2 regions of the Halomonas sp. AOP43-D1-4 genome follow, and region 1 is predicted to be linked to the other one. Evidence: riboswitches for the same ligand, from Rfam matches in the RefSeq annotation. Region 1 holds a riboswitch; the other holds the start of a gene.
The links. Region 1 has a riboswitch for thiamine pyrophosphate ahead of thiM (hydroxyethylthiazole kinase). Riboswitches for the same ligand answer to the same signal wherever they lie in the genome.
Positions count from the first base shown of each region.

Region 1 (14,890 bases):
GATTCATGGCGCATTATTCAATGCGGGGGTGTACGCGTGCAAGCCGAGGAAGAAGTGTGCGTCTCGTTTCCAGCGTAAATGAATCATCAAGGGGCAGACATGGTGACGAGGGGAGTAAACGATAACAAGGCGTCGAGGGCATGGCTAGCGGTAACGATGTTACTGCTATTGATCATCACCACCTCGACCGTGCAGGCGAATCCACGTTACGCAGGTATTGTGGTCGACCTTGATAACGGTGAAGTTTTATACGCAGAAAATGTGGATGCACCGCGTTATCCTGCTTCGCTGACCAAAATGATGACGCTGTACATGACCTTTGAAGCGCTGGAAAGTGGCACTTTAACGCTCAATGAGCCCCTCGCTGTTTCTGCCCAGGCCGCGGCCATGCCCGCTACCAAATTATGGCTTTCTGCGGGCAGTACGATTCCTGTCGATACCGCTATCCGCGCCCTGGCTGTGCGTTCGGCGAATGATGTCGCCGTTGTGGTGGCTGAAGCATTGGGCGGTAGCGAGCAGCGCTTTGCGCGGCTTATGACCGAAAAGGCGCGAGAGTTAGGTATGACAGCCACGACCTTCCGCAACGCCTCGGGACTTCCTGATGACCAGCAAATTACCTCCGCGCGGGACATGCTCACACTTTCGGTGCGTGTCATGCAGGATTTTCCACAGTATTACCATTACTTCGGTCTTCAGGAATTTACTTATCGCGACAAGCGCCACACCAGTCATAATCGGCTGGTGCGCGACTATCCCGGTGCCGATGGTTTAAAAACCGGCTTTATTCGTGCCTCTGGCTTTAACGTCGCGACGACAGCGGTGCATGATGGCCGGCGGCTGGTTGCCATTGTGATGGGAGGGTTTAGCTCTTCATCGCGTGATACTCATATGGCCGATTTACTCGACCGAGGCTTTATGCGCGCTGAGCTGCGCGATCAGCGTACATGGGTCGCCAATACCAGTTTCTCTCAGGAGTTTATGGGGTTTGGTGGTTCTACACCTCCCGTGGCACCCCCCAAGGCGCCAACACCTGCGCCAAGCCAAATGCTTGCCAGTATTGAAACGACCACGCTGTCACCTGCCCCCAATACCAGCGTAGACGAGCAACTGGCCACGATCACCGTTGAAGGCCCGGCCGAGGCGTCCCGCGCGTCTAACGCTGACCCTTTGCAGGACTTTATTCAAAGAGAGCGCTTGGTGGAAGCTCCCCCGACCGGCGCCTGGGGTATCCAAGTGGGTGCATTTAGCCAGCAAGGGCAGGCTCAACAGCTGGCCCAACAAGCGGCCCAGCGCTTAACGCAAAACTTGGCCGGACGCGTGGAGGTGGATACGCTTGAAGGCCAAACGCCGGTATACCGTGCTCGCCTGGTGGCTTTGGATGAGCACCGCGCCCGTGAAGCCTGCCGTGAACTACAACTGCAAGGCATGGAGTGCATGGTGGTCAACGCAAGCCTTTAAGCCTTGTTTTAAATGTCAAAAAACCCCACCAGCTTTTATGAGCTGGTGGGGTTTTTTTATGGTTGATGTCACGACCCACTACGGCTTTTCACCAGTGCACACGTACGCGCGCAATCGCTTAGGCTAGGCAAAGGCGTACGCGTTCATTGCCAGCACGCCATGCTCAACGCTGCGGTGGAGCGGTGTGACATCACCGCCTGCGCCCATGGCTACCAGTAACGGCTGAAAATGCTCGGGCGTTGGATGATTCCTGCTCGCTTCGGGGGCCGTTTGCCAGGCAAGCAACGCCTCACGGTCATTGTTCACAAGCTGGGTGTCGACCCACTCTGCAAAAGCGCCGACCCAGTTGGGCATTGGGTTATCAAGCGGCATGGTTTCGTAAAGGTTATGGGTCAGGCTGCCCGACCCGATCACCAGAATACCTTCTTCACGCAGTGGCGCCAGGCGCTTACCCAGCTCAACCAGCTTGTCGTTGGACCAACGCACAGGCAGCGATAGCGTAACGACAGGAATATCCGCCTTGGGAAACATCAGCGAAAGAGGTGCCCAGGTGCCGTGGTCAAACCCTCGTTCCACTTCTGAGGCGCCCAGTAATTTGGCCAAGCGGTTGGCCAGTGCAGGCTCGCCAGGTGCTGGGTACTGCTGCTCGAACAGTTCGCGGGGAAAGCCGCCGAAGTCATGAAGGGTTTCTGGCCAAGGGCTGTTACTGACTTTCAGCGTCTGACTTTCCCAGTGCGCCGAAACCACAATGATCGCCTTGGGCGTCAGTCGCTTGCCCAGCGAACGTAAAAAGTGATGGGCAGGCGTAGGGGTGAGGATCAGCATGGGAGAGCCGTGGGATATAAAAAGACTGGGTAGCATAACAACGTCTCCTGGCAGAAGGCCCTGGCAGTGACCAGGGCGCGAGCAAAGGCATGGCGGAGAAAAGGTGATAGATAAACTCGTTTGGGTGCGCCTAACGCGATTAGCTAACGCGGCGGTTCAGTGTAAAGCTGCCGCCGCCTAAACCTGCCTGCACGAGCAGGGCAACGGTCCAGAATGCCGGGAACTCCCAACCACCGCCAGCGTTGGTAAACGCCCAGCCGTTGCCAAGATGCACGGACGTAGCACCCAGCAGCAGAGGAATCATTGCAAGGCTAATCCAGCGCGTATAAATACCCAGAATCAAGGCCAGGCCGCCGCCAACTTCTCCCAGAATCGTTAAGTAGGCTATAACGCTTGGTAGGCCCAGTGACTCAAAGTAGGCGACCGTGCCCGGCAGGGTAAACACAAACACCTTGGTCAGGCCATGGGCGAGTGCCATCACGCCAAGTGATAGTCGCAGCAGAGCGATGGCGTGGGGTTGAAGGTTCGTGCTCATGGTGGAAGAAGATGCATTCATGGGGTATCTCCATTGGGCAGTGCTGAAAGTTCAATGGGGACACTTTACGTTCATTGACGGCAGAGATAATCCACGCGTACCAAACATCACTGTTGCGAAATAGGCGACAATCCCATCTCCTGCTCCCAGTAAGGCGGGCTACCCCAGGCGTCCGTTAACAACTCAATAAACCGCTCTACCTTGGCAGGTAAAAAGCGTCGCGCAGGGTAAATGGCATGAATATCCAGCATCTTGGGGGGGATGTGCGGCAGTACCTGAACCAGCCGCCCAGCGATAATGCTCTCCGTTACCAAAAAGCTGGGTTGATGAGCGATACCGATGCCTGCCTCGGCGGCATGGGTTAAAACATCGCCATTGTTGCTTTCAAGCGGGCCTTGGGGTGTCAGTGTCATATGTTCAAAACGCCAGTTGCTATTGGCTAAATCGCTGCGGTAACGCAGGCAGCGGTGGTGCGCAAGCGCCTCTGCATTTGCCGGCACGCCATGGGTTTCAAGGTACGCCGGAGATGCGCAAAACAGCATTTGACAGCGCGTCAGGCGCCTGGCGATCAGGCTTGAGTCGGGCAGGTTGCCAATACGAATGGCCACATCGTAGCCCTCTTCGAGAAGATCCACGCGGCGGTCACCTAAATCCAGGCGTACATCCAGGCCAGGATATGCCACCATAAAGCGCGCCACCAGCGGGGAGAGGTGGCGCATGCCAAAACTCATGGGGCCGTTGATGCGTAAACGGCCGCTTATTTCAGAAATGCCGCTGCCTACGTCGGCGGCAGCCTCATCAAGGGCCTGTAAAATCGCTTGGGCATGCGCAAGGTAGCGCTCGCCCTCGGCGGTTAAATGCAGGCGCCGCGTGGTGCGCTGAATAAGCCGCACCCCGAGCGTCTCTTCAAGGGCCATGACAACGCGTGATACCCGCGTGCGGGAAAGATCCAACGCCTCAGCGGCCCGCGTGTAGCTGCCAAGCTCGGCAACTTTGACAAAAGCGGCAATATGGTCGAGCTGGTTCATGGCCGAGCCAACGCCCGTGCGGCCTGGTAAGGGTCAGGCTGGCCACAAATGGCGGAGATAACCGCCAAGCCATTGGCACCGGCTGCAACGACCTGCTGGGCGTGTTCAGCCTTGAGCCCGCCAATGGCCACGCTTGGCAAGGTGCAGGCCGCGGCTAATTGAGCCAGGCCTTCAAACCCCAACGGTTTAGCATGGTCCTGCTTGCTTTGGGTGGTAAACACCGGGCCCAGGCCCACGTAGTCGAGCAGGGCCACGGGGGCTGCGTGAAGCTGCTCAAGCGTATTAATCGAAAGCCCGATAATTGCCTCTGGCCCCATGGCTGCCCGTGCCTCTTGAACCGCTGTATCGCTTTGGCCGACATGCAGCCCATCGGCGCCGCTTTGCAAGGCAACGTTCAAGCGGTCATTAATCACCAGCGGTACCCCGCTACCCGCCAGGGCGGCTTTCAAACGCTTGGCCTGTTCAATCATGTCGGGATCGCTTGCGTGTTTATCGCGCAGTTGAACAAAGCTGACGCCCCCTTTGACGGCCTCAATCACGGTGCGCTCTAGCCCTGCGGCTTTACAGAGTTGAGCGTCAGTGACCAGATAAAGCGAAAGATCAAAACGCATTAGCCTTCCTCCAGCCCGGTAAACTGACGGACGTCTGTAGGTGTTAGCTGATACAAGGCGTCCAACAGGGCTACCTGAAAACTACCCGGGCCTGCCGCCTGTTGTCCAGCGCGGCTACCCGCGATAGCAAAGCTTGTAAGTGCGGCTAACGTGGCGTTCAAGGGAGCTCCGGGGCTGGCCGCTACAAAGGCGGCAACGGTGGCACTTAACGCACAGCCAAGCGTAGTGACACGCGGCATAAGCGCATGCCCGCCGCTCAGACGCCAGTGCTGAGTGCCATCGGTAATAAAATCCTGCACGCCGGTCATCGCGACAATACAGCGCTGCTGCTTGGCGAGGTTAATGGCGGCCTCACGCGCTTCATCCGTAGAGGCCGTGGCATCCACCCCACGGCCCGCGTGGGTCAAGCCGGAAAGCGTCATGATTTCTGAGGTATTGCCACGGATCACGCTGGGCTTAAAAGCCAATAGCGTTTGTGAAAGCGTTTGACGGTAGTAGGTGGCGCCCACCGCAACCGGGTCCAATACCCAAGGGGTATTGCGCTCGTTGGCCGTTCTGGCGGCAAGCTGCATACCTTCTGCCCAGTGTGGTGAAGGTGTACCGATATTGATCGAAAGTGCCCCGGCCAAGCGAGTAAACTCAGCGACTTCCTCAGTTGAATGCAGCATGGCTGGGGAAGCGCCAACAGCCAGCAGGCAGTTAGCCGTGCTGTTCATCGCTACAAAATTGGTAATACAGTGCACTAACGGCGTGGTGCGTTGTACAGCGGAAAGCGCGTCGCTCAGCGGGAGTGATGTCATGGCCACCTCACAGCGTAGATCGGGTGTGATGACACCGCGACTTCCTACGCCGGTATTATCCGGTTCAGGTTCTAAGGGTGCATCTCAGCTTGAGAGTCTCAAGCGCCCCTGTCGTCAGGCTACTATCCTTGCCTTGGGCGGTGCTGTAAAGCGCAGACGATGTGTAAGGGGAGGCCGGTAGGGTAAGCGGGGCTGGAATAATGGCTGTTCTGCCCTCATGGTATGTCATCACAACGGCATCATGCGGTGTGAAACGGTTAGCGATAGGCTTGTACACGGTATGGTTTTTGTCAAAGATAACCGCTCAATCAATTCATTTAACAGCATAATTCCCACAAGGAGCCCAAGATGACTTTGCAAGGTGAACAGCATAAAGGCGTTCGTCCGGCCCCTGCGAAAACCCAAGGGTTTCGCTTAAACCATACGATGCTGCGGGCGAAAGACCCCGAGCGTTCATTGGCCTTTTACTCCCAGGTATTTGGCATGCAGGTGCTGCGTCGGCTGGATTTCGAAGAGATGCAGTTTTCGCTCTACTTTCTGGCGAACCTGGAAGCCAACGACCAGGTGCCGGAAGATACCCAGGCGCGTACGGCCTGGACCTTCAGCCAAAAGGGGCTGTTAGAACTTACCCATAACTGGGGCACCGAAGACCAGGACGATTTTGCCTACCACGATGGCAATGCCGAACCGCAGGGCTTTGGACATATCTGCTTTAGCGTGCCGGACTTGGAAGCGGCCCAGGCGTGGTTTGATGAGCACGATGTGACGTTCATAAAGCGGGCGGACCAAGGCAAAATGCAGGGCGTCATTTTTGTGAAAGACCCGGACGGCTACTGGATCGAAGTTATCCAGGCCGACCTAATGGCGGCGATGGGCGACTGATATGGCACACTTGCTGTTTCGGCTGCGCTACGTTACCGATGAAGAAGCCATGGAAGTCCGCTCACTACTGGCAGAACATGGTTTTGATACCTATGAAACGCAGGCCGGTTTTTTCCGCTTAGGGGTGGACGCTATCTGGCTGCGTGATGAAACCCAGCGTGAGGCGGCCGAAGCGGCACTGGCGGTGTATCAAGCCGAGCGCTTCACCAAGGCTCGGCAAGCGCACGCCGAGGCCGTGAGCCAAGGCGATGCACCTACCTTATGGCGCCGCTTGGCGGCGCATCCCTTTCAGGTCACCCTGGTAATAGTGGCGGTCGTCATGGTGGTACTGCTTACGCTGCTGCCATTTCTTGGCCTGACACGTTAATCAAGCCGCAGGTGCCCGCGTTTTAAGTAGAGTTTGACCCCTTCGCTGCCCGCGCTAAGTTGGGGAGCGGCGCCGGGAGGGTAGCGACACCAGCTGCCCGTCGGGTATTCGGTATCGCCGTCGCACAAGGTGCCTTCCAGAACAAACGCTTCCAGGCCACCGCCCAGCGTCGGGTAGGCAATCGTCACGCCCGCCTCCCACCGCTCCAGGCTGGCGCGCTCCTGGTGAAAGGTATGCAGCATTTTATAGGTAATGCCTAGGCGACGGTCCGGCTGCCAAGGTAAACGGTGAGCAGGAACGGCCAGTTGAAGAATGTCATTGGCTGCAAACTGGTGAAGCTTCACCAGGATGAGCGCGCCCTCATCGCCTATGTGCGGGGTGTGGCCCGTACCGATAGGATTACGCAGATAGGTGCCCGCGGGGTAGCGGCCGTGTTCATCACCGAACACGCCCTCTAGTACAAGGATCTCTTCCCCGCCGTCGTGGGTATGTGCGGTGAACTGACTATTGGGCGCGTAGCGTACCAGGCTGGTCGCTCTGGCGACTTCCTCGCCGATGCGATCAAGCATCATGCGTGTGACGCCTGCACTGGGCGAATCGACCCATTGATATTGGTCCGGCGTTACGCAGGCAAAGTGGCTAAAGTCGGCGTTAAGGCGCATGGTGTTGGCTCTTTGCAGTGGGGGGATCGCGGTAGTGCAAGTCTCCTTATCCACCACCCAAAATGCAATGCATAAAAGAGCGCTTTAATGACGAGCCTTTAGGAAGGCTCGTGGCATAAAGGCGGTTTTTTTTCAGGGCGTCGCCGCAAGCGTCGTCAGAATATGGTGGGCGGCCTCAATACGTGCCTGGTTGGGATAATTGCGGTTGGCGAGCATCACGATGCCTATTTGCTGGCTGGGTACAAAGGCGACATAAGCGCCAAAGCCATTGGTTGAGCCCGTCTTGTTAAACCACACATCGTCATCTGCCGGTAACGGTGGCTGAAGCTGCTCGGCCTCGTTCGCCTCCAGCACCATCTCCATTGAATTGCCTGCTTGTAGCTGGTCAAGCGACACAGGGTAGGCATAGCGCTCCCAACCGAGGCCTTGGGTCATATCGCCCACGTTGACGTAACCCATCCGGGTTGCTTCCAGTGCTTCGCGCAGCGGTTCATCCACCGCTGAGTTGTCCATGTTGGCGTTAATGAACGCCAGCATATCGGCGCTATTCGACTTTACCCCGTAGGCCTCTGCATCCAATACGCCGGGGTTCACCCGAATCGGCTCACCCTCTTTTGAGTACCCGAAGGCGTAGTTCGCCTGCGCGTCTTCAGGTACCTGCAAGTAGCTGTGTTCAAGGCCGAGTGCTGAAAACACGTGCGCTTCCATCAACTGGGCGTAAGGTTTTCCAAGCCGCTGGGCGGTCAGGTAACCGAGTAATCCAATGCTCGGATTTGAATAGAGTCGATGGGTGCCGGGCGCATACGTCGGTGCCCACTGGCGGTAGTAGGCGACCATGTCGTCTTCGTTGTTGACGCTATCTGGAAACTGCAACGGCAGCCCACCCGCCGTGTAGGTGCCCAGTTCCAATAGGCTGATGTTATCAAAGGCGCTTCCTTCAAGGGCTGGCAGGTACTGGCTGGCGGAGTCAGAAAGTGACAGAGCACCGCTGGCCTGAGCGTAAGCCGCCAGCGTCGCCGTAAACGTCTTGCTGACGGAACCCAGCTCAAACAGCATATCGGTAGTTACCGGCACGCCAGCCTCTTGATCGGCGACCCCATAATTAAAGTAATAGGGTGTGCCCCTAACGCTCACCGCTACGGCCATGCCCGGGATACTGTGCGCGTCCATCAAGGCTACGATAGTGTCGTTGACCACCGACGCCACCGGCAGACTGCGCGGATCATCATTCGCATAGCCAAAAGCGCTGATAAGAAACGAACCTGCCACAATAAGCGCATTCTTTGCTGTTAACATCTTGTTCATCAGAAAACCCGTTACGTGTTGTTGGTTAACATCGGGTGTTGGCCCCGCTGATTCGTTGCTTACGTTACGGCGAACCGTACAAGGTGACAAACAGCGATATTTTGCATAAGCCATTAGAAAAATTTGGGGGTCTGTGTCGTGCGTCCCTACTTACCACTAAAAGCCCTGCGTGCCTTTGAAGCGTCGGCCAGGCACCTGAGTTTTACCCGAGCGGCTGCCGAGCTATGCGTGACGCAAGCGGCCGTAAGTCATCACGTAAAACTGCTGGAGAGCCAGTTGAAGGTAGCGCTGTTCACCCGCCTGCCGCGCGGGCTGATGTTAACGCAAGAGGGCGAAATGCTACTGCCGGTCCTCAAGGCGTCGTTTGATCAGATTACGCACACGCTGGATCAATTAGGCGAGCAGAACTACCGGGAGGTATTGAATGTGGGCGCGGTGGGCACGTTCGCCGTCGGCTGGTTGTTGCCCAGGCTTGCTGACTTTAAGGAGCGTTATCCGTTTATTGATCTGCGCCTTTCGACCCATAACAACCGTACGGATATGGCTGCGGACGGGTTCGACTTTGCTATCCGCTTTGGAACGGGCGCCTGGCACGGTATTGCGGCCCAGCCCTTGTTGCCAGCCTCGCTGTCGGTCATGTGCACGCCTGACATCGCCACCCGGCTAAAGACGCCGGCTGATGTCGTGGGTGAAACATGGCTACGCTCTTATCGCACCGATGAGTGGACGCAGTGGCTACTGGCGGCGGGGTTATCAAGCAGTGTTTCTGTGCCAAGAAGTATCGTGTTTGACTCTTCTATTGCCATGATAGAAGCCGCACAGCAGGGTGCAGGCATTGCCCTGGCGCCGCCTTCAATGTTCTCACGCCCGCTCACCAGCGGTGCTTTGGTACAACCGTTCAGCACCGCGGTGAGTTTAGGCGGGTACTGGCTGACGCGCTTACAGTCGCGGCCAGAAACCCAGGCCATGGCCTGTTTTAGAGAGTGGCTGACCCTGGCAACCAATGCCTAGTGGCTATGGCTATGCTCGCTGTGATCATGCCCGTGGTCATGGTCATGGTCATGGTCATGATCGTCATGTGCATGGTCGTGGCCGTCATGCGCATGGTCATCATGGCCCGGTTGGGCCAGTGCTTCGTGCAGCACTACCGCATTGTGGCGCATCATGCCAAGGTAAGTGCTCGCTTCGCCCTCGGAAGAGAGCGCATCGGCATACAGTGTTCCGGCAATCGGCAGGCTCGTCTCTTCAGAAAGTTGCTGAATGACCGCAGGATTGGTCATGTTTTCATGGAACAGGGCTTGTACGTTCTGGTCGTTGATCACGTCCACCAGCTCGGCCATGCTGGCGCCGCTGGGTTCTACTTCGGTTGATAAGCCGGTAGGTGCCAAAAAGTTGACGCCGTAAGCATTCGAGAAGTAGCCAAAGGAGTCGTGGCCAGTAATCACGCTGGTTGAGGCCGGGATCTCGCTGATGAGCTCACGAATTTCAGCATCGACTTCTGCCATGCTGGCCAGGTAATTATCGGCGTTAGCTTGGTACTCATCGGCGTTAGTTTCATCGGCCTCAATCAACCCGTCACGAATATTGGCAACGTAAATCCGCGCTTGGGCCATATCCTGCCAGGCATGAGGATCAAATTCACCATGCGCATGGTCGTGTCCGTGATCATGGTCGTGTCCGTGATCATGGTCGTGGTCATGCCCGTGGTCGTGCCCATGATCATGGTAGTCGAGCTTGTTAATGCCATCGGTGGCCGTTATCAATGCGCCGTTGTAGCCGCTGGATTCAATGAGCCGCTCCATCCAGCCTTCGAACAGTAGGCCGTTGAATACCACAAGATCCGCTTCTGTCAGTGCGCGTGCATCGCTTGGGCGAGGGGAGTAGACGTGCGAATCACCGTCAGGCCCCACCAGCGATGTTACTTCAACGTGCTCACCGCCCACGTTCTCGACCATATCGGCCAGGATGGAGAAGCTTGTCACCACCTGAACGCGGTCTGCTGCGATGGCCGCGGGCAGTGCCAACATGGCGGATACGCCAACCAATAAGCGCGAAGATAACCGTAAAGACATACCGACTCCTGTTGAATGATGTTACGTAGATGCCTCAGCACTGAGCGGGGCTGTTTTACGCCTTAGCCGGGCAGCCAGGCTGTGGTAGCGCCCAAACATCGCCGAGAAAAGATAGCCCACGCCGGCCAGCAGAATAATGCTCGGCCCCGAGGGAATATCCAGATGAAAAGAGAGCAGCAAGCCACCGGTACTGGCGACCATGGCGATCACAACGGCAATCGCCATCAAGCCTTCAAGGCGCCTACTCCAAAAACGCGCGGCAGTGGCGGGCAGCATCATTAAACCTACCGCCATCATCGTGCCCAGCGTTTGAAAGCCCGCCGTCATGTTGAGCACCAGCAAGGCTAAAAACACGCTGTGCACCCAGCCGTTGCGGCGGTTTTGGCCGCGTAAAAAAAGCGGGTCCAAACACTCCACCACCAGCGCGCGGAAGATGATCGCTAGGGTCACCAGAATCAGCGTGCTGATGCCTGCAATCAGTAGTAATGCAGTGGCGTTAACGGCCAAAATCGACCCAAACAGAACGTGGGTTAAGTCAACGCTGCTGCCTCCCATCGAGATCAGCATGACCCCCGCCGCCAGCGAGATAATAAAAAAGCTCGCCATGGCCGCATCTTCACGCTGGCCGCCTATCTTCGATACTGCCCCGGCAAGTAGCGCCACCATTAACCCGCACAATACGCCGCCAATACTCATAATGGGCAGCGAGAACCCGGCCAGTAAAAAGCCGATTGCCACGCCCGGCATAATGGCGTGCGCCAAGGCATCGCCGATCAGACTCATGCCGCGTAGCACCAGAAAAACGCCCAAGGGCGGGGCCGCAATGGACAGCGCTAACCCACCGACCACCGCGCGGCGCATAAAGCCGTAATCAAACGGCGCAATCAGCCACGTATTAAGCAGTTCCAGCATGGTGCTCCCCCAGTGTAAAAGGTACTGCCTGGGCGGGCAGTGGCTGATGATGTAGTTCACTGGGTGCCACCCAGCGGGCATGGCCGCCGTTTAACATCAATATTTCATCGGCCAAGCGGCGTAAATGGTCCATATCGTGCAGAACAATAATAATCGTCGTACCGTCATCGGCCATCTGGCGCAGGATACGGATTAAAATATCGACCGTGTCGCTGTCCACGTTGGCAAAAGGCTCATCCAGCAGTAACAGCTCGGCTTCCTGCATTAACGTACGCCCAATCAAGGCCCGCTGGCGCTGGCCACCGGAAAGCTCGCCTAACGGGCGGTGAGCCAAGTGCGAAATACCCAAGCGCGCCATGATGTCGCGACCTTTACGGTAGTGCGCCGCACAGTAGCCTTTTAGTGCCCCATGGCTTGGCCAACTGCCGGTCATGACCAACTCCTCCACGCTCATGGGAAAGGTTAAGTCCAGCGCCAACTGCTGGGGCAGCCAGGCACGGCGCTCAGAAGGAACGCTGCATATGACGTTGCCACCTGCCGGGCGAAGTTCGCCCATAATGGCCTGGATCAGAGTGCTTTTACCGGCCCCATTGGCACCCACTAACGCCGTAATAGCCCCCGGCCTGATATCGCCATCCACATGCTCAAGCACGGTGCGATGCCCCTGGGCCAAGTGCAAATTCTTAAGCTGTAAGCGTGATGTTGTGCGCTGACTCATTTAGGCCACCCACCAGCCCACACCACCAGCGCCCACAGCGCCACAAGCGGTATCGTCACCAGTAGCAGCCGTTTCGTGGCCGACAATGACATTAAAGAGAAGTGGCAAGGCCCCTCCCGGTTATGGCGGTGCGTGCGATGACTCACAGAGTACCCTCTTAATAATAGAATAAGTTATAACATAACAATTGGCGAAGCCAAAAAAATTGCTGAATATTTTACGTGCTTACCGCGTCGTGACAATGACAAACGCGCTCACACACTCATCCCAAAGTAACTTATCCACAGGGCGTTTTAGTAACGCCATGTAGCGCTAATCTGCTGGGGAGAGACCAGCAGCGCATATTCACCGTCCATCGTCACTGGGCCAAGCGAAACGCGGGCGGGCTGAAAACGGTTAATAGCGGATGACGCCTGGTTGGGCTGGGTCCAAATCTGAAGCTCATTGACCAGCATGCCCATGGCAAAGTTCATCGCCCCGTCGCGCTCGCGGCCATCGGCCGCAATAATACCGCCCGCAATGCTGTTGATCACCAGTGAGTTCACCCGCTCACCCCAGCCACGGCGTGCCCGCTCGGCCTGGGCAAGTTCCAACCCCAGCGCTTGCACACCGCTTAGCTCACCACGGGCTTTTAAACGCTCGTACTGCGCCAACGCCGCCTGGTGTGGCTGGCTATCCAGCAACACCCCGCCAAGCGCCAAGGCTGATTTCACCACACCGATCCGCGCATCAAAACGGTCATCGCGGTCGCTTGCTTCGCTGGCCTGGTAAGCATCCACTACAAGGCTTGCGCCATAAATACCTGTCCAGCCCCACTCCCACATATTGGCCTGCCGCGCACCGCGCTCAAATACATCGTCGTAACCCGCCCACTCATCGGTTGTTTGCGCCAAGGCTGGCAGTGCCACAACGCACAGCAGTACGCCTAAAAGAGGGTGTAAACGCATCGGGAAAGTCCTGTCATCAAAGGGGGATGGCATTAAGCGTAGCATGTACGTGAAAGGCGGTTTGCGCGGCGGCTAATCGCTAAGTATGACTAAGGTCAATGGCGCTTAAAGGCGATCCCCGCACAGGCGGGGATGAACCGTCAGTAGTCGATATGAGCGATAATGGAAAAGTTGATCCCTGCGCGAGCGATAATGAGTTGGGGGTATTTAGATGGCCATCCCTCCATCGCGGGTGCGCTAACGGTTACTGCCGCGCTGCTTGAATGGGTTAATACTTGAAAGGTGGCGAGGCTTTAGCGCTGCCTTGAAATTAACGCTAGCGTTCAGCTTTAAGCAAAAGAGCCTCAATGGAGGCTCTTTGTCATAACGGTGCTGGAACCGCTTATTTGTCCTTGTCCCAGTGTTCAAAGGCGCGCTTGTCATCGGGGAGCCGGACAATGTCACCGATGTTGAGATCAGGAAGGCCTTTAATATGGTGGCCTTTGGTGTCCATGATGGCGGCAACGCTGCCAATACTAACGGCGTCTTCTTCTCGGTAGGCTTCCACTTTTACGTGGACAATTTTGCCTTGGTAGCGGGCGGATAAAATATCGCCGGTGCCAATGCGGGCGTGTTCATGGTGGTCGTTAGCAAACAGTTTGGATACGCTGTCTTTGCCGGGGTCTTCCCATTCGATATGTCGATGCATCGTGGTTTCCTTGTAAGTGGGCCGAAAAACACAAGTGTAGTTTGGTTTTTATTAGTTTTGCTAGTTATGGGTTAATGGGACCTTTGCCAATATGCTGAAACATAAAGGTTAAGGCCGCAGGTAGACTGGCACGCCAAACGCGCCAAGTGTGCCCGCCGGGGTAGAGGTCCAAGCGTACATCATTAGGTTGAATGCGTTCCATGGCTTGGCGTAGCTTACGGGCGTGAAACTCGGCGTCGTACACATCGCTGCGGCCTGCGCTAATGTAAAGTGGCACGATCGGGATGTCGCTCTCTTCTGCGCTGGGCCGGGGCGTTACGTTAATGCGATACGCTTCAAGGTAAGCGGGGTAGTTGAGCTGGTCCCATAAAGCCGTATCAAAATGGCCTTGTTCATCCAAGAACGCGGGATGGCGGTGTGCTGAGGAGTTGCTCGGCGGATACGGAAGATAGCTTGCCGGGCTTAGCGCTGCGGCGGCGGCAAACATCTCGGGCTTTTCCAGGGCAAAATTAAGCGCGCCAAACCCTCCGGCGGATAGTCCGCCTACGCCGCGAAGCGCTCGCGTGGCGCCCACTCGGTACTGGTTTTCAACATGCGGCATCAAGTCGTTAAAAAAGGCGCTGCGGGCGGCCTCATTATGGCCGTCTACCCACCAGCTGCGACTACCGGGCATGATGAAAACGGCCGGCGGAATGTGTCCAGCGCGAATCAAACGATCAGCAGTTTGGGCAAGGTTGCCCTTGGCTAGCCAGTCTCGTTCGTTGCCAAAAGAGCCATGGAGCAGATAAACCACTGGGTAAGGCTCGGCGGCAGTGGCGTCATAATGGTCGGGTAGATACACGGTGTAAGGGTAGGCGTGGCCCAGCGTGGGCGAGTCAAAGGTGGCGTAGTGCACCTCGCCAGCAACGGCGGTGTTAAACAGGCTCCATAGGCCCGCCAGGGCTGCCAGGCTGGTCAACAAGGAACGTAACAACCCGTGAAATACACTTGAAAATGAGAAGAGCGACAAACAGCCTCCGGGAATTATCGCAAGGTTATAGCGTCGTACACCGTACCCGCCGAGACTGTTCAGCGCAGGCG
Region 1 is NZ_JBQSVY010000005.1:61,357-76,246, forward strand. Features, by position in the region: gene ACT3RQ_RS06780 (D-alanyl-D-alanine carboxypeptidase family protein) at 157-1,458, shown strand; gene ACT3RQ_RS06785 (DODA-type extradiol aromatic ring-opening family dioxygenase) at 1,582-2,319, opposite strand; gene ACT3RQ_RS06790 (DoxX family protein) at 2,423-2,839, opposite strand; gene ACT3RQ_RS06795 (LysR family transcriptional regulator) at 2,926-3,846, opposite strand; gene thiE (thiamine phosphate synthase) at 3,843-4,457, opposite strand; gene thiM (hydroxyethylthiazole kinase) at 4,457-5,257, opposite strand; TPP riboswitch at 5,282-5,377, opposite strand; gene gloA (lactoylglutathione lyase) at 5,606-6,139, shown strand; gene ACT3RQ_RS06815 (DUF6164 family protein) at 6,141-6,506, shown strand; gene ACT3RQ_RS06820 (cupin domain-containing protein) at 6,503-7,168, opposite strand; gene ampC (class C beta-lactamase) at 7,301-8,464, opposite strand; gene ACT3RQ_RS06830 (LysR family transcriptional regulator) at 8,612-9,484, shown strand; gene ACT3RQ_RS06835 (metal ABC transporter substrate-binding protein) at 9,481-10,545, opposite strand; gene ACT3RQ_RS06840 (metal ABC transporter permease) at 10,567-11,457, opposite strand; gene ACT3RQ_RS06845 (metal ABC transporter ATP-binding protein) at 11,441-12,175, opposite strand; gene ACT3RQ_RS06850 (hypothetical protein) at 12,469-13,122, opposite strand; gene ACT3RQ_RS06855 (hypothetical protein) at 13,505-13,810, opposite strand; gene ACT3RQ_RS06860 (alpha/beta hydrolase) at 13,875-14,750, opposite strand.

Region 2 (14,890 bases), on a different contig from region 1:
CAGCGTAGCCGCCATCGGCCCCATGGCCGTAGTAGTCGGGAGTGAGATTGATATCCCGGCGCTCATCCGCATAAATATTGAAATCAAGCAGGCCACGCTGGCCAATCCGCTCGGCATCCACGCCTTCGCCTACCGCTACGATACGCCCGGCTACATCTGCCCCCTGAATACGCGGAAACGTTAAGGTGGGCGTGCCACCCATGGCAAAGGACGTCACGTCGCCTTTCTCTTTGGTGGGATACAGGCCTTCACGCGCTTTACGGTCAGTATTGTTTTTCGCGGTCGCCGTCACCTGGACCAGAACATCACCTGGGCCGGGCAACGGCGTTTTGACGTCTTCACGATAATGCAGTTGTTCGACGCCACCATGCCCGACCAAGAGCATGGCAGCCATCGTAGAAGAAACGGCGGTAGATTCAGGCATTGTCAGGCTCCTTGATACAAAGGAATAAGACTAGCCGACCATAGCAAACTCTTGCTACCCCTTAAAAGCCTGCTGAATTAGAACCAGCCCTTTCGCCTGAACACCCAAATCAGCACGCCACCGATTCCTGCCATCATGCCTAAAATGAAGAAGTAGCCATAGCGATAGTGCAGCTCCGGCATGTAGTCAAAGTTCATCCCGTAGATACCGGCAACAAACGTTAACGGAACAAAAATCGCCGTAATGACCGTTAGAACGCGCATTGTAATGTTCAGTTGGTGCGACGAGATTGATATGTAACCGTCTACTAGGTCACCGCAAATGTCGTAATACATCTGAGTAAGCGTATAAAGCCGCTCAAAACGTTCGGCAACATCGTTAATGGCATGCAGCGTTTCACTTTCCTCACGCGGGACGTGCTCATAGTCGTAGACAGTTAACTCTTGGGTAATCCCTTTATGATAATTAAACACGCGCCGCATCTTAACCAGCCGGGAGCGGTACATGGTAATTTTGCGCATTAATACATCGTTGCCATTTTCATGTAATTCATCTTCTAAATCGCTTAATTCCGCTTCAAATTCAAGCAGGCTATCAATGTAATACCCAGCAGAGATATACATCACCTTGAGCGCCACCTGCTCCGGTGATTTCGCTAATAACGTCTTACCATGCTCCTTAAAGAGCCGCTCAATGCTCATGGCAACGCCTGGATGTAGCGTCACTAGAAAGCACTCACCAATAAAAAAGCAGACCTGCTGAGGAACAAAGTTTAGCTGGGCATCAAAAGATGAAATACCGCGGTAAATAATCAGTGCGTGGTTATCAAACTCTTCTATTTTGGGTGGTAAGCGCTCTTTATGGGCATCCTGAATAGCCATGGGGTGACACTCAAATTTACCCAGTAGCCGCTCAGCAGATTCTGCTGATTCCCCCTGCATATCGATCCATATATGACTGCCGGGGGTATTCTGCCATGTGACAAAAAGCTCTTCGCTCCCTTCATGGGTTTCGCCATCAGGGGTCGTCAAAATACTGCGAATCATAACTGTCCTTGGTTCCAAGGGGTTCTTAAATACGCTAATAACACGCTTACCACCGTGGAAGCTAACAAAGCACCTAGAAACGGCGCTAGTGTGGGTACACTGTTCGGAAAGCTTGCCGCCATTATCCCTTCGCTTATGCTGGCGTGACTCATCCACCCAGGCAAGATCGCACCCAATAGACCCGCCATGCCGCCACCGATAGCCGCAAGAGGCGTCATGCGCCGCCACAAGCCCAGCAGCACGGGCACCACGGTTGCAGCGCAGACTAAATCAGCGATTAAAAAAAGACGTAAAACAGACACACCCTGAAGTGCGACAACCACGACAGGCACCATAAGTAAAACGGTCATCCAGCGTGTGAGCGCGATAGAAACGCTTGGCTGTTCACTGCGCGACACGATCAGTGAGGCAATACCGCTTTGTAGCGTATCTACGCTGGACGCCACCAATGTAACGGCAAGCACTAGTGCCGTTATAGCTAGCCAGGGTGGCGCGTTATTGAGCAGTGCAAAAAAAGGCATGGGCGGTTCGCCCAGCGGAACACCGTTCATGGCAGCAAGCATACCCAAACCGCCAATCACCATAACGATCATGACCGTGGCGCCCCCTCCTACCCAAGCCCCGCGGGCCAAACTGTGGTCATCACGTGCCGCCCATACCCGCTGCCAGTAGCCCTGGTGAAACAAGTTCGCTGCGGTAACCGCGATGACAAGCGTTAGTGCCACACTAAGCGCATCAGAAGTGGCGATAGAGGGCCATGCCGCACTGCTCGGCATGGCAGGCAAGTGCCAAAGGGTGACGCTGGAAACCACCACTAACAGTGCAAGCAGCAACCATGCCTGCCAACGGTCAGTGGCCAGGCTTGCGCGCAGCCCACCGCTTACCGTGTAAAGCAACGTAGTGAGCGTTACTCCAATAATCACCCAGCTCGACGGAACATCAGAAAGCAGCGAGGTGATCGCTCCAATAGCGGTTAATTCAGCGGCTAAAAAGCAGGCCATATACACCACGGAAACCAGCGTTACCCAGTGGCGCACTCCGCGCCCATAGCACGCCTCAGCAAACTCAGCGATGCTCCGCCCCTCAGGGAGAGCCCGGCGTATAGACGGACCATAAAAGCCAAGGACGATAAAAGGCAGTGAGGAGCCAAGGGCATAGCCTGCCAAGGCCAATGGGCCAATAAAAGCGCCAATTTCTGGCGGCGCAAACAAAATCCAGGCCCCCATACCAGATGCAACAAAAGAGAGCCCTAGCGTGGTGCTGGTTTGTGAATTACGAGCGGTTACAAAGTCATCCAATGAGCCTTTACGCCCACGGGCTTTAAGGCCTAAAAATGCAAAGCAACAGAGCGCCGCGCCTAGCACGGCTGACGTTAGGTATGGCATGTCGCACTTCCTCCGCCGGTACTAACCGGTTCAGGTTCCAGGGTCTGCGTCATAGCATTCTCAGCCACGCAACGTGGCTCCCCTGGCGACAGTGAATTGAGAGCGTATCCTGATGTAAAGCGAGCTAACCGTCAAAATGAGCAGCTACTCGCGCCGTATCCTAGCCGCTAAATAGCTAACAGGAAAACGGTTTACTTCTGCTATTCATTCGCTACAACGTTGTCTAGACTAACAAAAGCTGCTGTAAACTGAGTCAAAGCATTACAAAATAAAAGTAGCTTACTGCCATTAGTGTTATAAAACATTAATGTTACAAGCGTCGCACAGGAGAATAAGCGACGCGCTTACAGGAAACCACTATGTCATACACCGAAGTCAAGGAGCATACGCAAGGGCGGCTCAATGCTCTGCTGCGAGCCCAGCGATCTACAGCATGCTGACTACGTTTTAAATACGCCAGATGATGTAAAGCGCGCGGTAAAAGACTTCGACCAGGCCATGAAGCAAAACGCTCCGCTACCCTCTGAAGGCCCTGCCATTTTGGCGATGCCTTTAGCAAATATGATCGCCATGCCAAAGCCGAAGGGCAAGAGGTCACCGACGAAAGAGGCGCCGTCTCTACTCGTATTGCATGAAAGCCAACTTAAGCCGATTGAAAAGCTACTGGAAGAAAGCTTGAGCCTGCTGAATGATTTTTAAGCCTTGAATACAACAACGTCACTGGCCCCCACAAGAACCAGTGACTGCTTAGTAAGTAAGCGTTAGCTTAATGCAATAGTACTATTGATACCGCTTGAAACGTTTTCAGGCTCAAACCAGCGTGCCGTTACCGTTTTGGTTTGCGTCCAGAAGGCGATCGCCTGTTTTCCATTTGGCCCTAAATCGCCGAGCTTTGAAGCACGTGAGCCAGTGAAGCTAAAATAGGCAACCGGCACCGGGATTGGCACGTTGATACCCACCTGCCCCACGTCTATATCAGTTTCAAAGCGCCGCGCCACCCAGCCAGAATTCGTGAAGATAGACGTGCCGTTGCCGTTAGGATTAGCATTAATAAACGCAATCGCTTCGTCGAGTGTTTCCACGTTGACAACGCAGAGTACCGGCCCAAATATCTCTTCACGGTAAATGGTCATCTCCGCAGTCACATCGGTAAATAACGTCGGCCCCACAAAATTGCCCTTCGGATAATCGCGTACCTGGCAGTTACGCCCGTCAAGCAATAGCGTTGCGCCCTCCTTTTCACCGGTCTCGATAAGACCTAACACCCGCTCCTTGGCGGCAGGCGATACCAGCGGCCCTAAATCGGCATCCTGTTGAGTGCCAGGCCCCACTTTCATCTGGCCTGCAGCATCCACAATATCATCAATCCATTGTCGCGCCTCACCGACCAGCACCACGACCGAATTAGCCATACAGCGCTGGCCTGCGGCGCCAAATGCTGAGCCCAGCAGATTGTTGATGGCTTGGCTGCGATTTGCGTCGGGCATAACCACACAGTGGTTCTTCGCCCCCATCATCGCCTGCATACGCTTACCCGCATCTGCCGCCCGCTTGTAAAGCAATGAGCCGACGTGGGTTGAGCCAATAAACGATAGCGCTTTAATCGTTGGGTGATCGACAATCTGGTTGGCAACCTCAGGACCGCCGTGCACCACGTTCAACACCCCAGCTGGCACACCGGCTTCATGGGCAAGCTCCACCAAGCGCATGGTCGAGCTGGGATCCTGCTCAGAAGGCTTCAACACAAAGGTGTTGCCTGTCGCGATGGCCAGTGGAAACATGAAACAGGGCAGCATGATAGGGAAGTTAAAGGCCGTAATACCGGCCCCTACGCCTAGCGGCTGATGTAGTGTATAAACATCGACGTCGCTTGCCGCGTTCTCGGCCACCTCTCCTAGCTGGAGCGAGGTAATCGAGCAGGCGTGTTCGACCACCTCCAGACCTCGCCCTACTTCACCTTTGGCGTCTGGCAACGTTTTGCCATGCTCTTCGGTGATTAAGGCGGCTAGTTCATCGGCGTTGTCACGAATCAGTGCCTGCAACGCCAGCATAATACGCATGCGCTTTCCAAGCGGTACCTTGCGCCACTCTCTAAACGCATGATGGGCACTTGCAATCGCATGCTCTACTTCTTCTGCCGTGCAAAAAGGCACCCGGGCAACCACCTTTTGGGTCGCCGGATTAACCACATCACGCCACTCCTGGCTTTGAGACAGGACGGCTTGACCATCAATGATCATGGGAATTTCGCGAACGGCCATTACGCTTGCTCCTGATTATGATTGTGTTTGTAACAGAGGCAGTCTCTATAGCTGCCCCAAGGCCAAGAATAGGGTATATCAGCAAGTTAACGTAAACGTCAACTAGCGGTTAGTGACAATCCCGATTAGCGATGACAAGACGCCAAAGACAGTGCAAACGCATGTTTAACCGCTTGACCTCCCCTCCCAATAAGGGATGATAATACGGCGCACCCAGGAGATGTCTCTTTGCCTCAGCAATACATGCCCACCGCTATGACGTCTCTCCGGCTCGGCCAAGTGGGCCTCTGGAGCTTGGCGCTATTGCTGTGGTGCGCCGCTCCTCACGAGGCGATGCCGCGGGCTGCTGAGCCAGTTCATCACTCAACCCTGGAAGACCACGCCAAGCCGCTGAACGTGCTGGCTAACCCACTTAATCGCCTTAGTCTGGGCCATGACAAGCGACGCCAAAACCCGGTAGTAATTCAAAATGATACCGGGGTGGCTCTGCCCGCCCATGAAAGATGGCCTGGTATTGCGCCTGCCGTTTATCACTGCGTATTGAATACCCTTGGCTCATCGACCCCAGGCTTACCAGGTGGCCTTCCTCCCTGCAGAGCACCACCCTACGCTTAACAAATAACGACGGTTAACAGAGGCGCGTAACGCCTCTTTGCCACGGACATGACACCAGGCATTTATTATTAAAAGGTCTGGCCATATCAAGTTATTTCAGGAATCGTGCGTATGTTTCTGGTGGACCAACTTATTTTACTAGCAGCCATCCTGCTACTGGTCGGCATTATTTCAAGCAAGCTGTCAGCTCGCTTGGGTATGCCGGTACTCGTACTGTTTTTAGGAACCGGTATGCTTGCGGGGGAAGCAGGCATTGGCGGTATCGACTTTAATAACCCTGGTTTGGCACACGCGCTAGGCACGTTGGCACTGGCAATGATTCTGTTCGATGGCGGCTTACAAACGCCCCTCGCCTCAATCCGCCTGGTGTGGAAGCCAGCCTCGCTATTGGCCACGCTCGGCGTTTTGATCACCTCAATGATTACCGGGGTTGCTGCTGCTTATATTCTAAAGCTCCCCTTGTTGGATGGTTTATTACTCGGCGCCATCGTCGGCTCCACCGACGCCGCTGCGGTTTTCTCATTACTGCGTAATGCTGGCATCCATATTAATCAACGACTCAAGTCTACGCTTGAAATTGAAAGCGCATCCAACGACCCGATGGCGATTTTCTTAACCATTGGATTACTTGAAGTACTGGTTAACGATATGCCCCTTGGAGTGGGCCTGTTAAAACTCTTTATCCTGCAAATCGGGGTAGGTGGCGCCGTCGGCTTGCTGGTCGGCTGGGCAGCCGTTCAACTTATTAACCGTATTCATCTGGTCACATCGGGCCTTTATCCCGTTCTGGTTGCGGCATGTGGGCTCTTCGCCTTTGGCGTTGCTGCGAACCTTGGAGGCAGTGGTTTCCTGGCGATTTTTATTGCAGGCGTCATGATCGGCAATCGCCCGATTGCCTTTCAGCGCAGCACATTTTTGTTTCATGACGGATTAGCGTGGATGAGTCAGATCGTCATGTTCGTGGTGCTTGGGCTGCTGATTAATCCTGTTTCCCTACTGGATGTATGGCTGGAAGGCCTGATGATCGCGGCTATATTAACCTTGGTGGCTCGCCCACTCGCCGTCACTCCCATTCTTAAAATGTTCGGTTTTACGAACCGCGAAACCGGGCTGGTTGCTTGGGTAGGCCTGCGTGGATCAGTGCCCATTATTTTGGCTATTTTCCCACTGATTTTCGGCCTGGAAGGCGCTGAACTTATCTTCAACGTGGTGTTCTTCGTGGTATTAATTTCTGCCACGATTCAAGGCACTACGCTGCCTTACTTGGCGCGTAAACTGAAACTTACCGAACCACCGCCTGTTGTGCCTGCCGCCAGCCTGGAGATTACTTCATTGGAGGATGTTGACGCCGACATTGTGGAGTATCGGCTAGGCGATTTTACTCGTGCAGCCAACCGCCGTTTATCGCAACTCGCACTGCCTGACGGCACAGTGGTGGCCATGATCACCCGTGGCAAAGACGTTATCCCACCGCGCGGGTCCACTCAATTACAGCCAGGCGATCACTTGTTTGTCGTGCTGCGTTCACAGGTTCTGCCGTTTGTTGACTGTATTTTTGCGGAGGGAGCCACGGTCGACAACTACCAACTCCCCAATCAAATATTGCATCTGAAAGGCAACACCAACGTTGACGAAGTATTTAACTCCTATGGCATTACGCTAGACCGTGATATGCACTGCACATTAGACGCGCTTCTGCGTGAGCGATTGACGGACGAACCGCGCATAGGTGACTCAATAACGTTGGAAAACGTGACCCTCTCCGTTCAAGGCGTACTTGATGGGCGCATTACCACGGTAGGTTTGGCCATCAGTCAGCCAGAACTCACTGTAGAGCAACACCCCGCCTGACACCCATACGTAAAGGCCACCCGCTATTAACGGGTGGCCTTTAGAAATACCTCAACGTGCTGCAAAAATGTCCTGCAAGAATCGCATTTCAGAACCAGTTCTTGCTGGACTAGCCCTGCAGAAACAACTCAGGCAGCTTCGTAGGCGGCTTTAAGCCGGTAAAACTCATCAACAATGGCGGCCATTTCAGCGGCGTCATAATGACAAAGGCCACTGACCACCAGCTTTTTAGAGCCGACACCGATTGCAGCGCCCTTCGATTCAATGGAAAACTCAAGCAATGCGTCTGCTCGCTTCCCCTGCACATCCAGCGATGAGCGCGTTAAGGCGAGGCCTGGTGTAAACCCATCCAAACGCTCTAATGAAAAACCCATGCTATCGTAGATAACCAAAGGGCGTTTAGGGTTAAACATTACCCCATGCTTTTCCATTAGCGGCTTTAAATAATGCGGGAAATTTTTGCCTGAGAACGCCACATAGCAGCGAGCAAAGGCTTCAATAGCAGCGCTATCGTGGGTCGTCTCGCCATCACGAACCACCTGTAAATAACATTTTCCACTCTCATCACTTACGTGAAGCTCGCCATTTTCTGCTTCACTAAAGAGCAGTGGCGTATCAGCACTTACCATATTGGTGAAGCGAAATTCCATTTGCCGCGACAGCCCGAACTTTACCAGTATTAGCGTAAACAACAGGTCACCAGGCACGCAGAAACGTCGCGCACCCGGATTATGGATCGGGTTGTAATCACCTGCCACGCCTTTAGCGAAACGGCTGGCCTGCTCGGCGGAGACCACTACATACTCTCCGTGTTGCGCGTAAAAATCCTTGAACATGGCGTTTGCTGCCTGCCTAGCGTTGAAATCGAAAACCCATAACTATCCAGCGTCGCGCATAATGCCATAAAACGCGCGCCAACAGGAGTCACCTGCCAGGAAGCGAGTATGTCAAACACGAACATTACTAAAAAGCGCTTATCCCGCGTTGTATTGGCTACCTTGATCAGTAGCCTGTTTATCATAACGGTTTGGCTGGTGGGCAGCTACTGGTTGCTGAATAGTCAGTGGTTACCGGAAAGAATTTCTCAGTTTGAAGGTATTGAGGTTCGCTGGAGCCAAGGAACTAGCCGCCACCCTGGACGCTGGGAAGTAGACAACCTTTATCTTGCCCGTGAAGACGATGCGCTACCGATGGCAATTGAGGCCGAGCATGCCACGCTCACACTCTCGTTATGGTCGCTACTGCGTGGCGAGTTACATATCAAGGCATTAGAGGCCGAAGGAATTCGCCGCTTAACGGTGGGTGATATCGCCCTTGAAGCGCAGGGCACGCTAGAAGTGGCTGATACAACCCTTAGCCGTGAAAACCTGGCCATACCCCATGTGAACCTGGCAATCACAGAAGGCCGCCTGATACGCCCAAGTGACCACGCCACACTGGTTAACGCCATAACCCTTGAAGCCACTGCAACGCTTGATGAGATCACGCCCACGGACCCGGCCACGGGTGCACTTAACCCTGAACTGCTAGCGGCACTTTCCGCAACACTTGATATTAAGGCGCAGGCAGATGCCTGGAATGTATTCATGCCCTACCTGGAGGCCATTCCGTGGCTTTTCCTGGACGGCCGCGGCGTACTGGAGGGCCATATTGAACTTGCCTCAGGCACACTTAAACCAGGTAGCCTGCTTACTTTGAAGGCACCTGAATTACGTTTAACGCTGGATGAGCGAACGCTTTTAGAGCACGATCAACCAACGACCTGGAGAGAGGCAGATGCACCACCCCCGCGCCACACAGCAACCGGTAGAGGAAGCGTCCAGCTACGCGTAGCCGATCACCACATTGATTTTGAGACTCGCCTGCAGGATGTCACGCTGGCAGATACACAGCCCTATGCGGTAAATACCGCCTTAAGCCTTAAAAGCGATATGGCCAACCAGCGCCTGGACCAACTAACTCCACCCACGGATGCTGAGCTGGCGCTTGAAGGCACCATTACCCGGCTGGACATGATGGACCGCTACCTCGCCAATACGCTGGAGGGTCAGGGCATTCGCTTATCCGGCAATGGCCGTTTAGAGGCTAGGGTTAGCGTTCGCGACACTCACGCCCATAGCGCCCATTTGCGGGTCGAGGCAGACGCAATCGCGGTCAACGCACTGGATATGACCGCTCAAGGGCAAGGCATACTTAACGCTGAGCTAAAGGACGCCTCGATGGTGGACGCGACACTTGGTTTCTCCCAGGCAACACTTTCCCACGCTGACCAAACACTGCTTAACGACGCGACACTTGACTTGGTAGCACAAAGTCCTATCGAACCCGTATTAGCCCGCAGCCACGCCACCGCGACACTTCACTGGCAGGACGCCCGCATGGCCAGTATTAGCGCCCTGCAACCGTATATTGCCACCTACCTGCCGGACCCGGCTCCGTTTAGCCTGGTCAGCGGCCAAGCGCAAAGTAATGGAACGCTCCATATTACCCCTGAACAGCTTAGCGGAGCGCTTACCTTAACCGGCGATTCGCTCACTACCCGCTGGCAGCGTGATGAGCAAAGCACCCTGCTCACTAGCGATATGCAGCTTTCACTGCAACTACGCGAGGCCGCTACCGATGGCACAAGCGTTGATATCAGTGGTAGCCGTTTACGCTGGCAGGTCGCTGATGACACACAGCCCGAAGAGCGCCTGGAAAGTATCTTGGTGATTCGCGAAGGCCGCTTTCAACGGCGTGGCGAGATTCCCAGTGGGCAGTTTCAGCTAGAGGGCAGCGTGCAGCGCTTGAGTTTTCTGAACGCCTTTTTACCCACAGATCACGGCGTTTCGTTGTCTGGCAATGGGCAACTGCTCGCCCAAGGCTCTTTTAGCGGTAAGCGCCTGTTGGCACCTACTCGGCTGCGTATCGATGCCAACCAGCTTGAAGTCACCTTTTTAGACTACCAGGCCAGCGGGCGCGGCGAGCTAACCGCGCAAATCGACAGCCCCGAACAGGCACAACTTTCGCTGGGTATTCCGCGCTTTTCGCTACAGCGTAACGGTGATGACCAACCTCATGTAGAGGGGCGTCACTTTGCCTTAACCACCCAGACAGACCAGCTCAGCAAAGTATTCATATCGCCAGAAGCAGAATACTTTGTTACCCGAATAGACTTGCCGATTACCGAAGTGCCGGACTTTACTCGCTATAACCGCTACTTGCCTGCAGATGCAGGCCTTCGCCTGCTTGGCGGTCAGGCAAGCCTGGGCAGCGAGTGGCTCTTGGAGGGGATGAGCGCCCAAGGCAACATGACCCTACGTGCGTTTGGCGCCGACCTCGCCCTTCTTGATCAGCGGCTACGTGGCGATATCGAACTCTACTTACAACTTACTGAAGGTGATTTACAGGCACGGCGTTTTACGGCTAATGACTCATTTCTGCGCTTGGAAAATGTGTTCCGCATAAGCGAGCAAGGCGCTCAGGACGCAGGCTGGTGGGTGCAGCTCTCCATGGATGACGCACAGCTTACCTGGGATGACCCCATTCGCCTGTCCACACAGCTGCGTCTGGCCATGCGCGACACCGGCTTGGTCGCCAGGTTGTTTTTAGCCCGTGCCCGAGAAAGCGACTGGCTCGGCAGGCTACTCAACGTGCACAATGTTAATGGCACCGCTGAACTTGCGCTTAATGGCGAACGTATCCAACTGAGCAACCTGGTACTCACCGGCGGCCCTCTACTGCTGCTTTCCGATGTCACGCTTGAAGAGCAGAGCACCAATGGCGCGCTCTATGCCCGCCTTGGCGCACTTGGCATAGGCGTGGAGCTTGTTAACAGCGAACCCAGGTTACACGTACTGCAACCCAAGCGGTGGTTTGACCGCTGGCGGCAAGCGGTTCGTTACCCTCGTCCTGATTAGCGCTTTTTGCGCTGGCGCCGAATCATCCTGACCCGCTCTCTGGCTTTAGCCGGCGTCGAAAGCGGCGCTGCTGAACCCGTCTCTTTGGGCGGCAAAGTGACCCAAGCAAACACCGGCAATGCCAAGTGCCAGCGAATCGCGGCTAACCGCAGCCCCAGCGTAATCGCCAAGGCCATGGCGATACTAACGCTCAGCGGCGTATTCAAGGTGTTCAGCGCGACATATACAGTGCCGCCAGCCATGGCAGCGGTAGCGTAGATCTCTTCGCGCAGCACCATCGGTACGCGCTGAGCCAGCATGTCGCGGATCATTCCGCCGGCGACACCGGTCATCATGCCCATCAATACCGCCACTACACCGGAGGTTCCCAGCAACAGCGCTTTATGGGTGCCGATGACCGTAAACAAGGCAAGGCCAAAGGCATCCGCAATCGGCAAAAACCTTCGCGACAAGCGATGAATATAGTGGAACCCCACCAGCGAAATGCCCACCGTTGCCAGGATAACCCATAAGTAAGTGGGATCAGCGACCCAAAAGACAGGCCGCAAGCCCAGCACTAAATCACGCAGTGTACCGCCACCAATACCGGTCACAGCGGCCAACACCAGCATGCCAAACGGGTCCATTTTTGACCGACACGCAAGGATAACGCCCGATAGCGCAAAAACAATCACACCCATCATGTCCAACCAATACACCACACCCGTCACGTGATTCCCCTTTGTGCGCTATGTTTTTTAAAGCGGTTTCTTAAAGCAGGCAGAATACCACTAATGCGTTTTTCGCCTATCGCTTGCTCATTCGCTAATTAACCCGACTTAACGCCGTGGCTTAGGGTACGCTTGTGAGAACTTTTTAAAAGGAGGTGCTATGGATTGGAACCCTGCTTATACATGGTTAGTACTGGCGCTACTTCTCAGTTTAGGGGAGTTAACCTCTGGTGCAATGGTACTACTGGCACTGGGTATTGCTGCCGCGCTTACCGCGGCGGTCACTGCCCTTGGGCTCTCTCTACCTTGGCAATTGCTGAGCATGGGCATTTTTTCTGGCCTATTAGTTCCCTTGGGTGTGATGGTGATTCGTCCGCGCTTTTCTCCTCGCGGCGTTGCCTACGGCACCACCGGCACTGGGGTCGAAAAAGGCAATCATTACCATACGTTGCGCCGCGATTATGACGATGCGACCGGTATCAAAATTAACGGCGACTTTTACCGCTTGCGCGTTATGGACACAGGTGCCACAGAACTTCCACCCGATACGTCCGTTATCTTTCAGCGCTTTGAAGGCACCACAGCGCTGGTTGCCCTCCCCTCGTCAGCCCCTAACCCTTTGCAAGACGATACCACCCTACGCAAGGAGCCTTAATAATGGATTTACCTATTAGCCCCGGTTTATTAATAAGCCTGATTATTGTCGTTATCGGCATTGTGATTATTTCCAAAGGGCTGGTGATTGTACGTCAGTCGGAAGTAATGGTAGTTGAGCGCCTCGGCTCATTTAATCGTGTGCTCGAAAGTGGCATCAATATCATCGTTCCCTTTATTGAGCAGCCCCGCGCGATCACCATGCTGCGCTATCGCAAAATGGGCGAAGAGTACCAGGCAATTACCACGGATGAGATTCGCATTGACCGCCGTGAAACGGTGATGGATTTCCCCGGCCAGCCGGTCGTGACCACCGATAACGTAACGGTTCGTATCAATGGCGCGCTTTATTATCAAATTATTGATCCTAAGCGCGCGGTTTACGAAGTCGTCAACATGAGCCAGGCCGTCGAGGTTCTGGCGAAAACCACGCTACGCTCGGTGGTCGGTAAAATGGAGCTGGATAAACTATTTGAATCCCGCGCGGAAGTGAACAATGAGATTCAGGCTGCCATGGAAGAGCCTGCATCCAAATGGGGGGTCAAAATATCTCGCGTCGAGGTACAGGACATTGCCATGCCTGAAGAAGTAGAAACGGCCATGCGCCTACAAATGGCTGCCGAGCGTAAACGCCGCGCCACCGTTACCGAAGCCGAAGGTGAAAAATCGGCCGCTATCGCCATGGCTCAGGGCCAGCGTGAATCGTCCATTCTTAACGCCCAAGGCGATAAGGAATCGGCCATTCTGCGCGCCCAGGGCGAGCAGGAGTCCATCAAACTGGTATTGAATGCCATTGGCGACAGCGAGGAAAACAAACGCACCGTGGTGGGTTATTTACTCGGCCAGAGCTATATCAAGGGTTTGCCCAACATGGCAAAAGACGGCGAGCGCGTTTTTGTGCCTTATGAATCTTCTGCTCTGCTGGGTTCCATGGGCATGTTCCGCGAACTGGCAGGCTCACCTGAGGATGCGGTAGGAGAACATCTACAACACCGCACCGGCAGTACTAACCCATCCAACAGCTTTCGCAGCGGCGTGGTAGGCGGAGGTATTAGCGGAAGCTGACACGCTCGCTCAAGAAAACCGGGTAACGCTATTACCCGGTTTTCCAACTGTTACAAACACTTATGATAAATCGGCCCTAACGACTCACGCTCCCAAGACGGGTTAAACCACGCGGCGCCGCAATGCGAAAAAAACGCTCCACGACATCCGCTTGTGTGGCCGGAGTCACTAACGACACCCCCACAAATATCGGCAAGTTGATGATTAGCCCCCAGAACCCCGCGTGGATGCCCAACGGGTGTGGCCATAGCGTAGTAAACGCCACGGTAACCAAAAATCCTGCCACAATACCCGCCATAACGCCCAAACGTGACGCGCGCGGCCAGAAGAACATGCCAACAAAAGCAGGCAACACTTGCGAGGCAAATCCCAGCCCTACCAGCAAAATCATCACCAGACTGCCCGGTTCAGCAATCGCGAGCGGTGCAATCACCAAGGCCATGATGGGTAAGATCATAAGCCTGGCAAGTCGGCCAGTAGTAGCATTTGAAAGCTTTAACAGCGGTTGCAGTACATCCTTACTTAATGACAGCGACACCGAATGAATAAACGGCTCACTTGATGACATGGAAGCCGCCAGGGTACCCGCCCCCAGTAGCCCGACCAGCACAACGGGCAAATGCTGCATGGCATATTCAAGGGCCACCGTGTCTGCTCGGGCCAGGTCAGGTAGCGAGTAAATACCGATAAAGCCCACAATCACCATGGGTAAAATCACCACATAGTACGTTGGCAGCCAGGTAGCGCTGCGCCGGATAGTGCGTGCGGAAGACGCACTCATCCACTGGGTCCATACCGGGGGCATAAACGAGAACATCGAGACAATAATCGAGGTGGTCCAGAAGCTAAAACTCATATCCCCGCCAGCCCCTGGTAGGGTTAAAAACGCTACATGCTCAGCCTGAATACGCTCAAATACCGCTGCAAAACTTAAACCGCCGGTGGCGCTATGCACTGCCCACAAGCCTACAGCCCAGGCA
Region 2 is NZ_JBQSVY010000009.1:96,895-111,784, forward strand. Features, by position in the region: gene ACT3RQ_RS11425 (zinc-binding dehydrogenase) at 1-424, opposite strand, end outside; gene corA (magnesium/cobalt transporter CorA) at 502-1,470, opposite strand; gene ACT3RQ_RS11435 (sodium:solute symporter) at 1,467-2,855, opposite strand; TPP riboswitch at 2,845-2,949, opposite strand; gene ACT3RQ_RS11440 (hypothetical protein) at 3,258-3,554, shown strand; gene ACT3RQ_RS11445 (CoA-acylating methylmalonate-semialdehyde dehydrogenase) at 3,617-5,116, opposite strand; gene ACT3RQ_RS11450 (hypothetical protein) at 5,345-5,731, shown strand; gene ACT3RQ_RS11455 (potassium/proton antiporter) at 5,843-7,582, shown strand; gene ACT3RQ_RS11460 (DUF3581 family protein) at 7,711-8,418, opposite strand; gene ACT3RQ_RS11465 (hypothetical protein) at 8,527-11,481, shown strand; gene ACT3RQ_RS11470 (trimeric intracellular cation channel family protein) at 11,478-12,191, opposite strand; gene ACT3RQ_RS11475 (nodulation efficiency, NfeD-like protein) at 12,352-12,846, shown strand; gene ACT3RQ_RS11480 (SPFH domain-containing protein) at 12,849-13,910, shown strand; gene ACT3RQ_RS11485 (sodium:solute symporter family protein) at 13,987-14,890, opposite strand, start outside.
Region 2: linked by a shared signal. The riboswitch ahead of ACT3RQ_RS11435 (sodium:solute symporter) and the one ahead of thiM (hydroxyethylthiazole kinase) in region 1 are both predicted to bind thiamine pyrophosphate.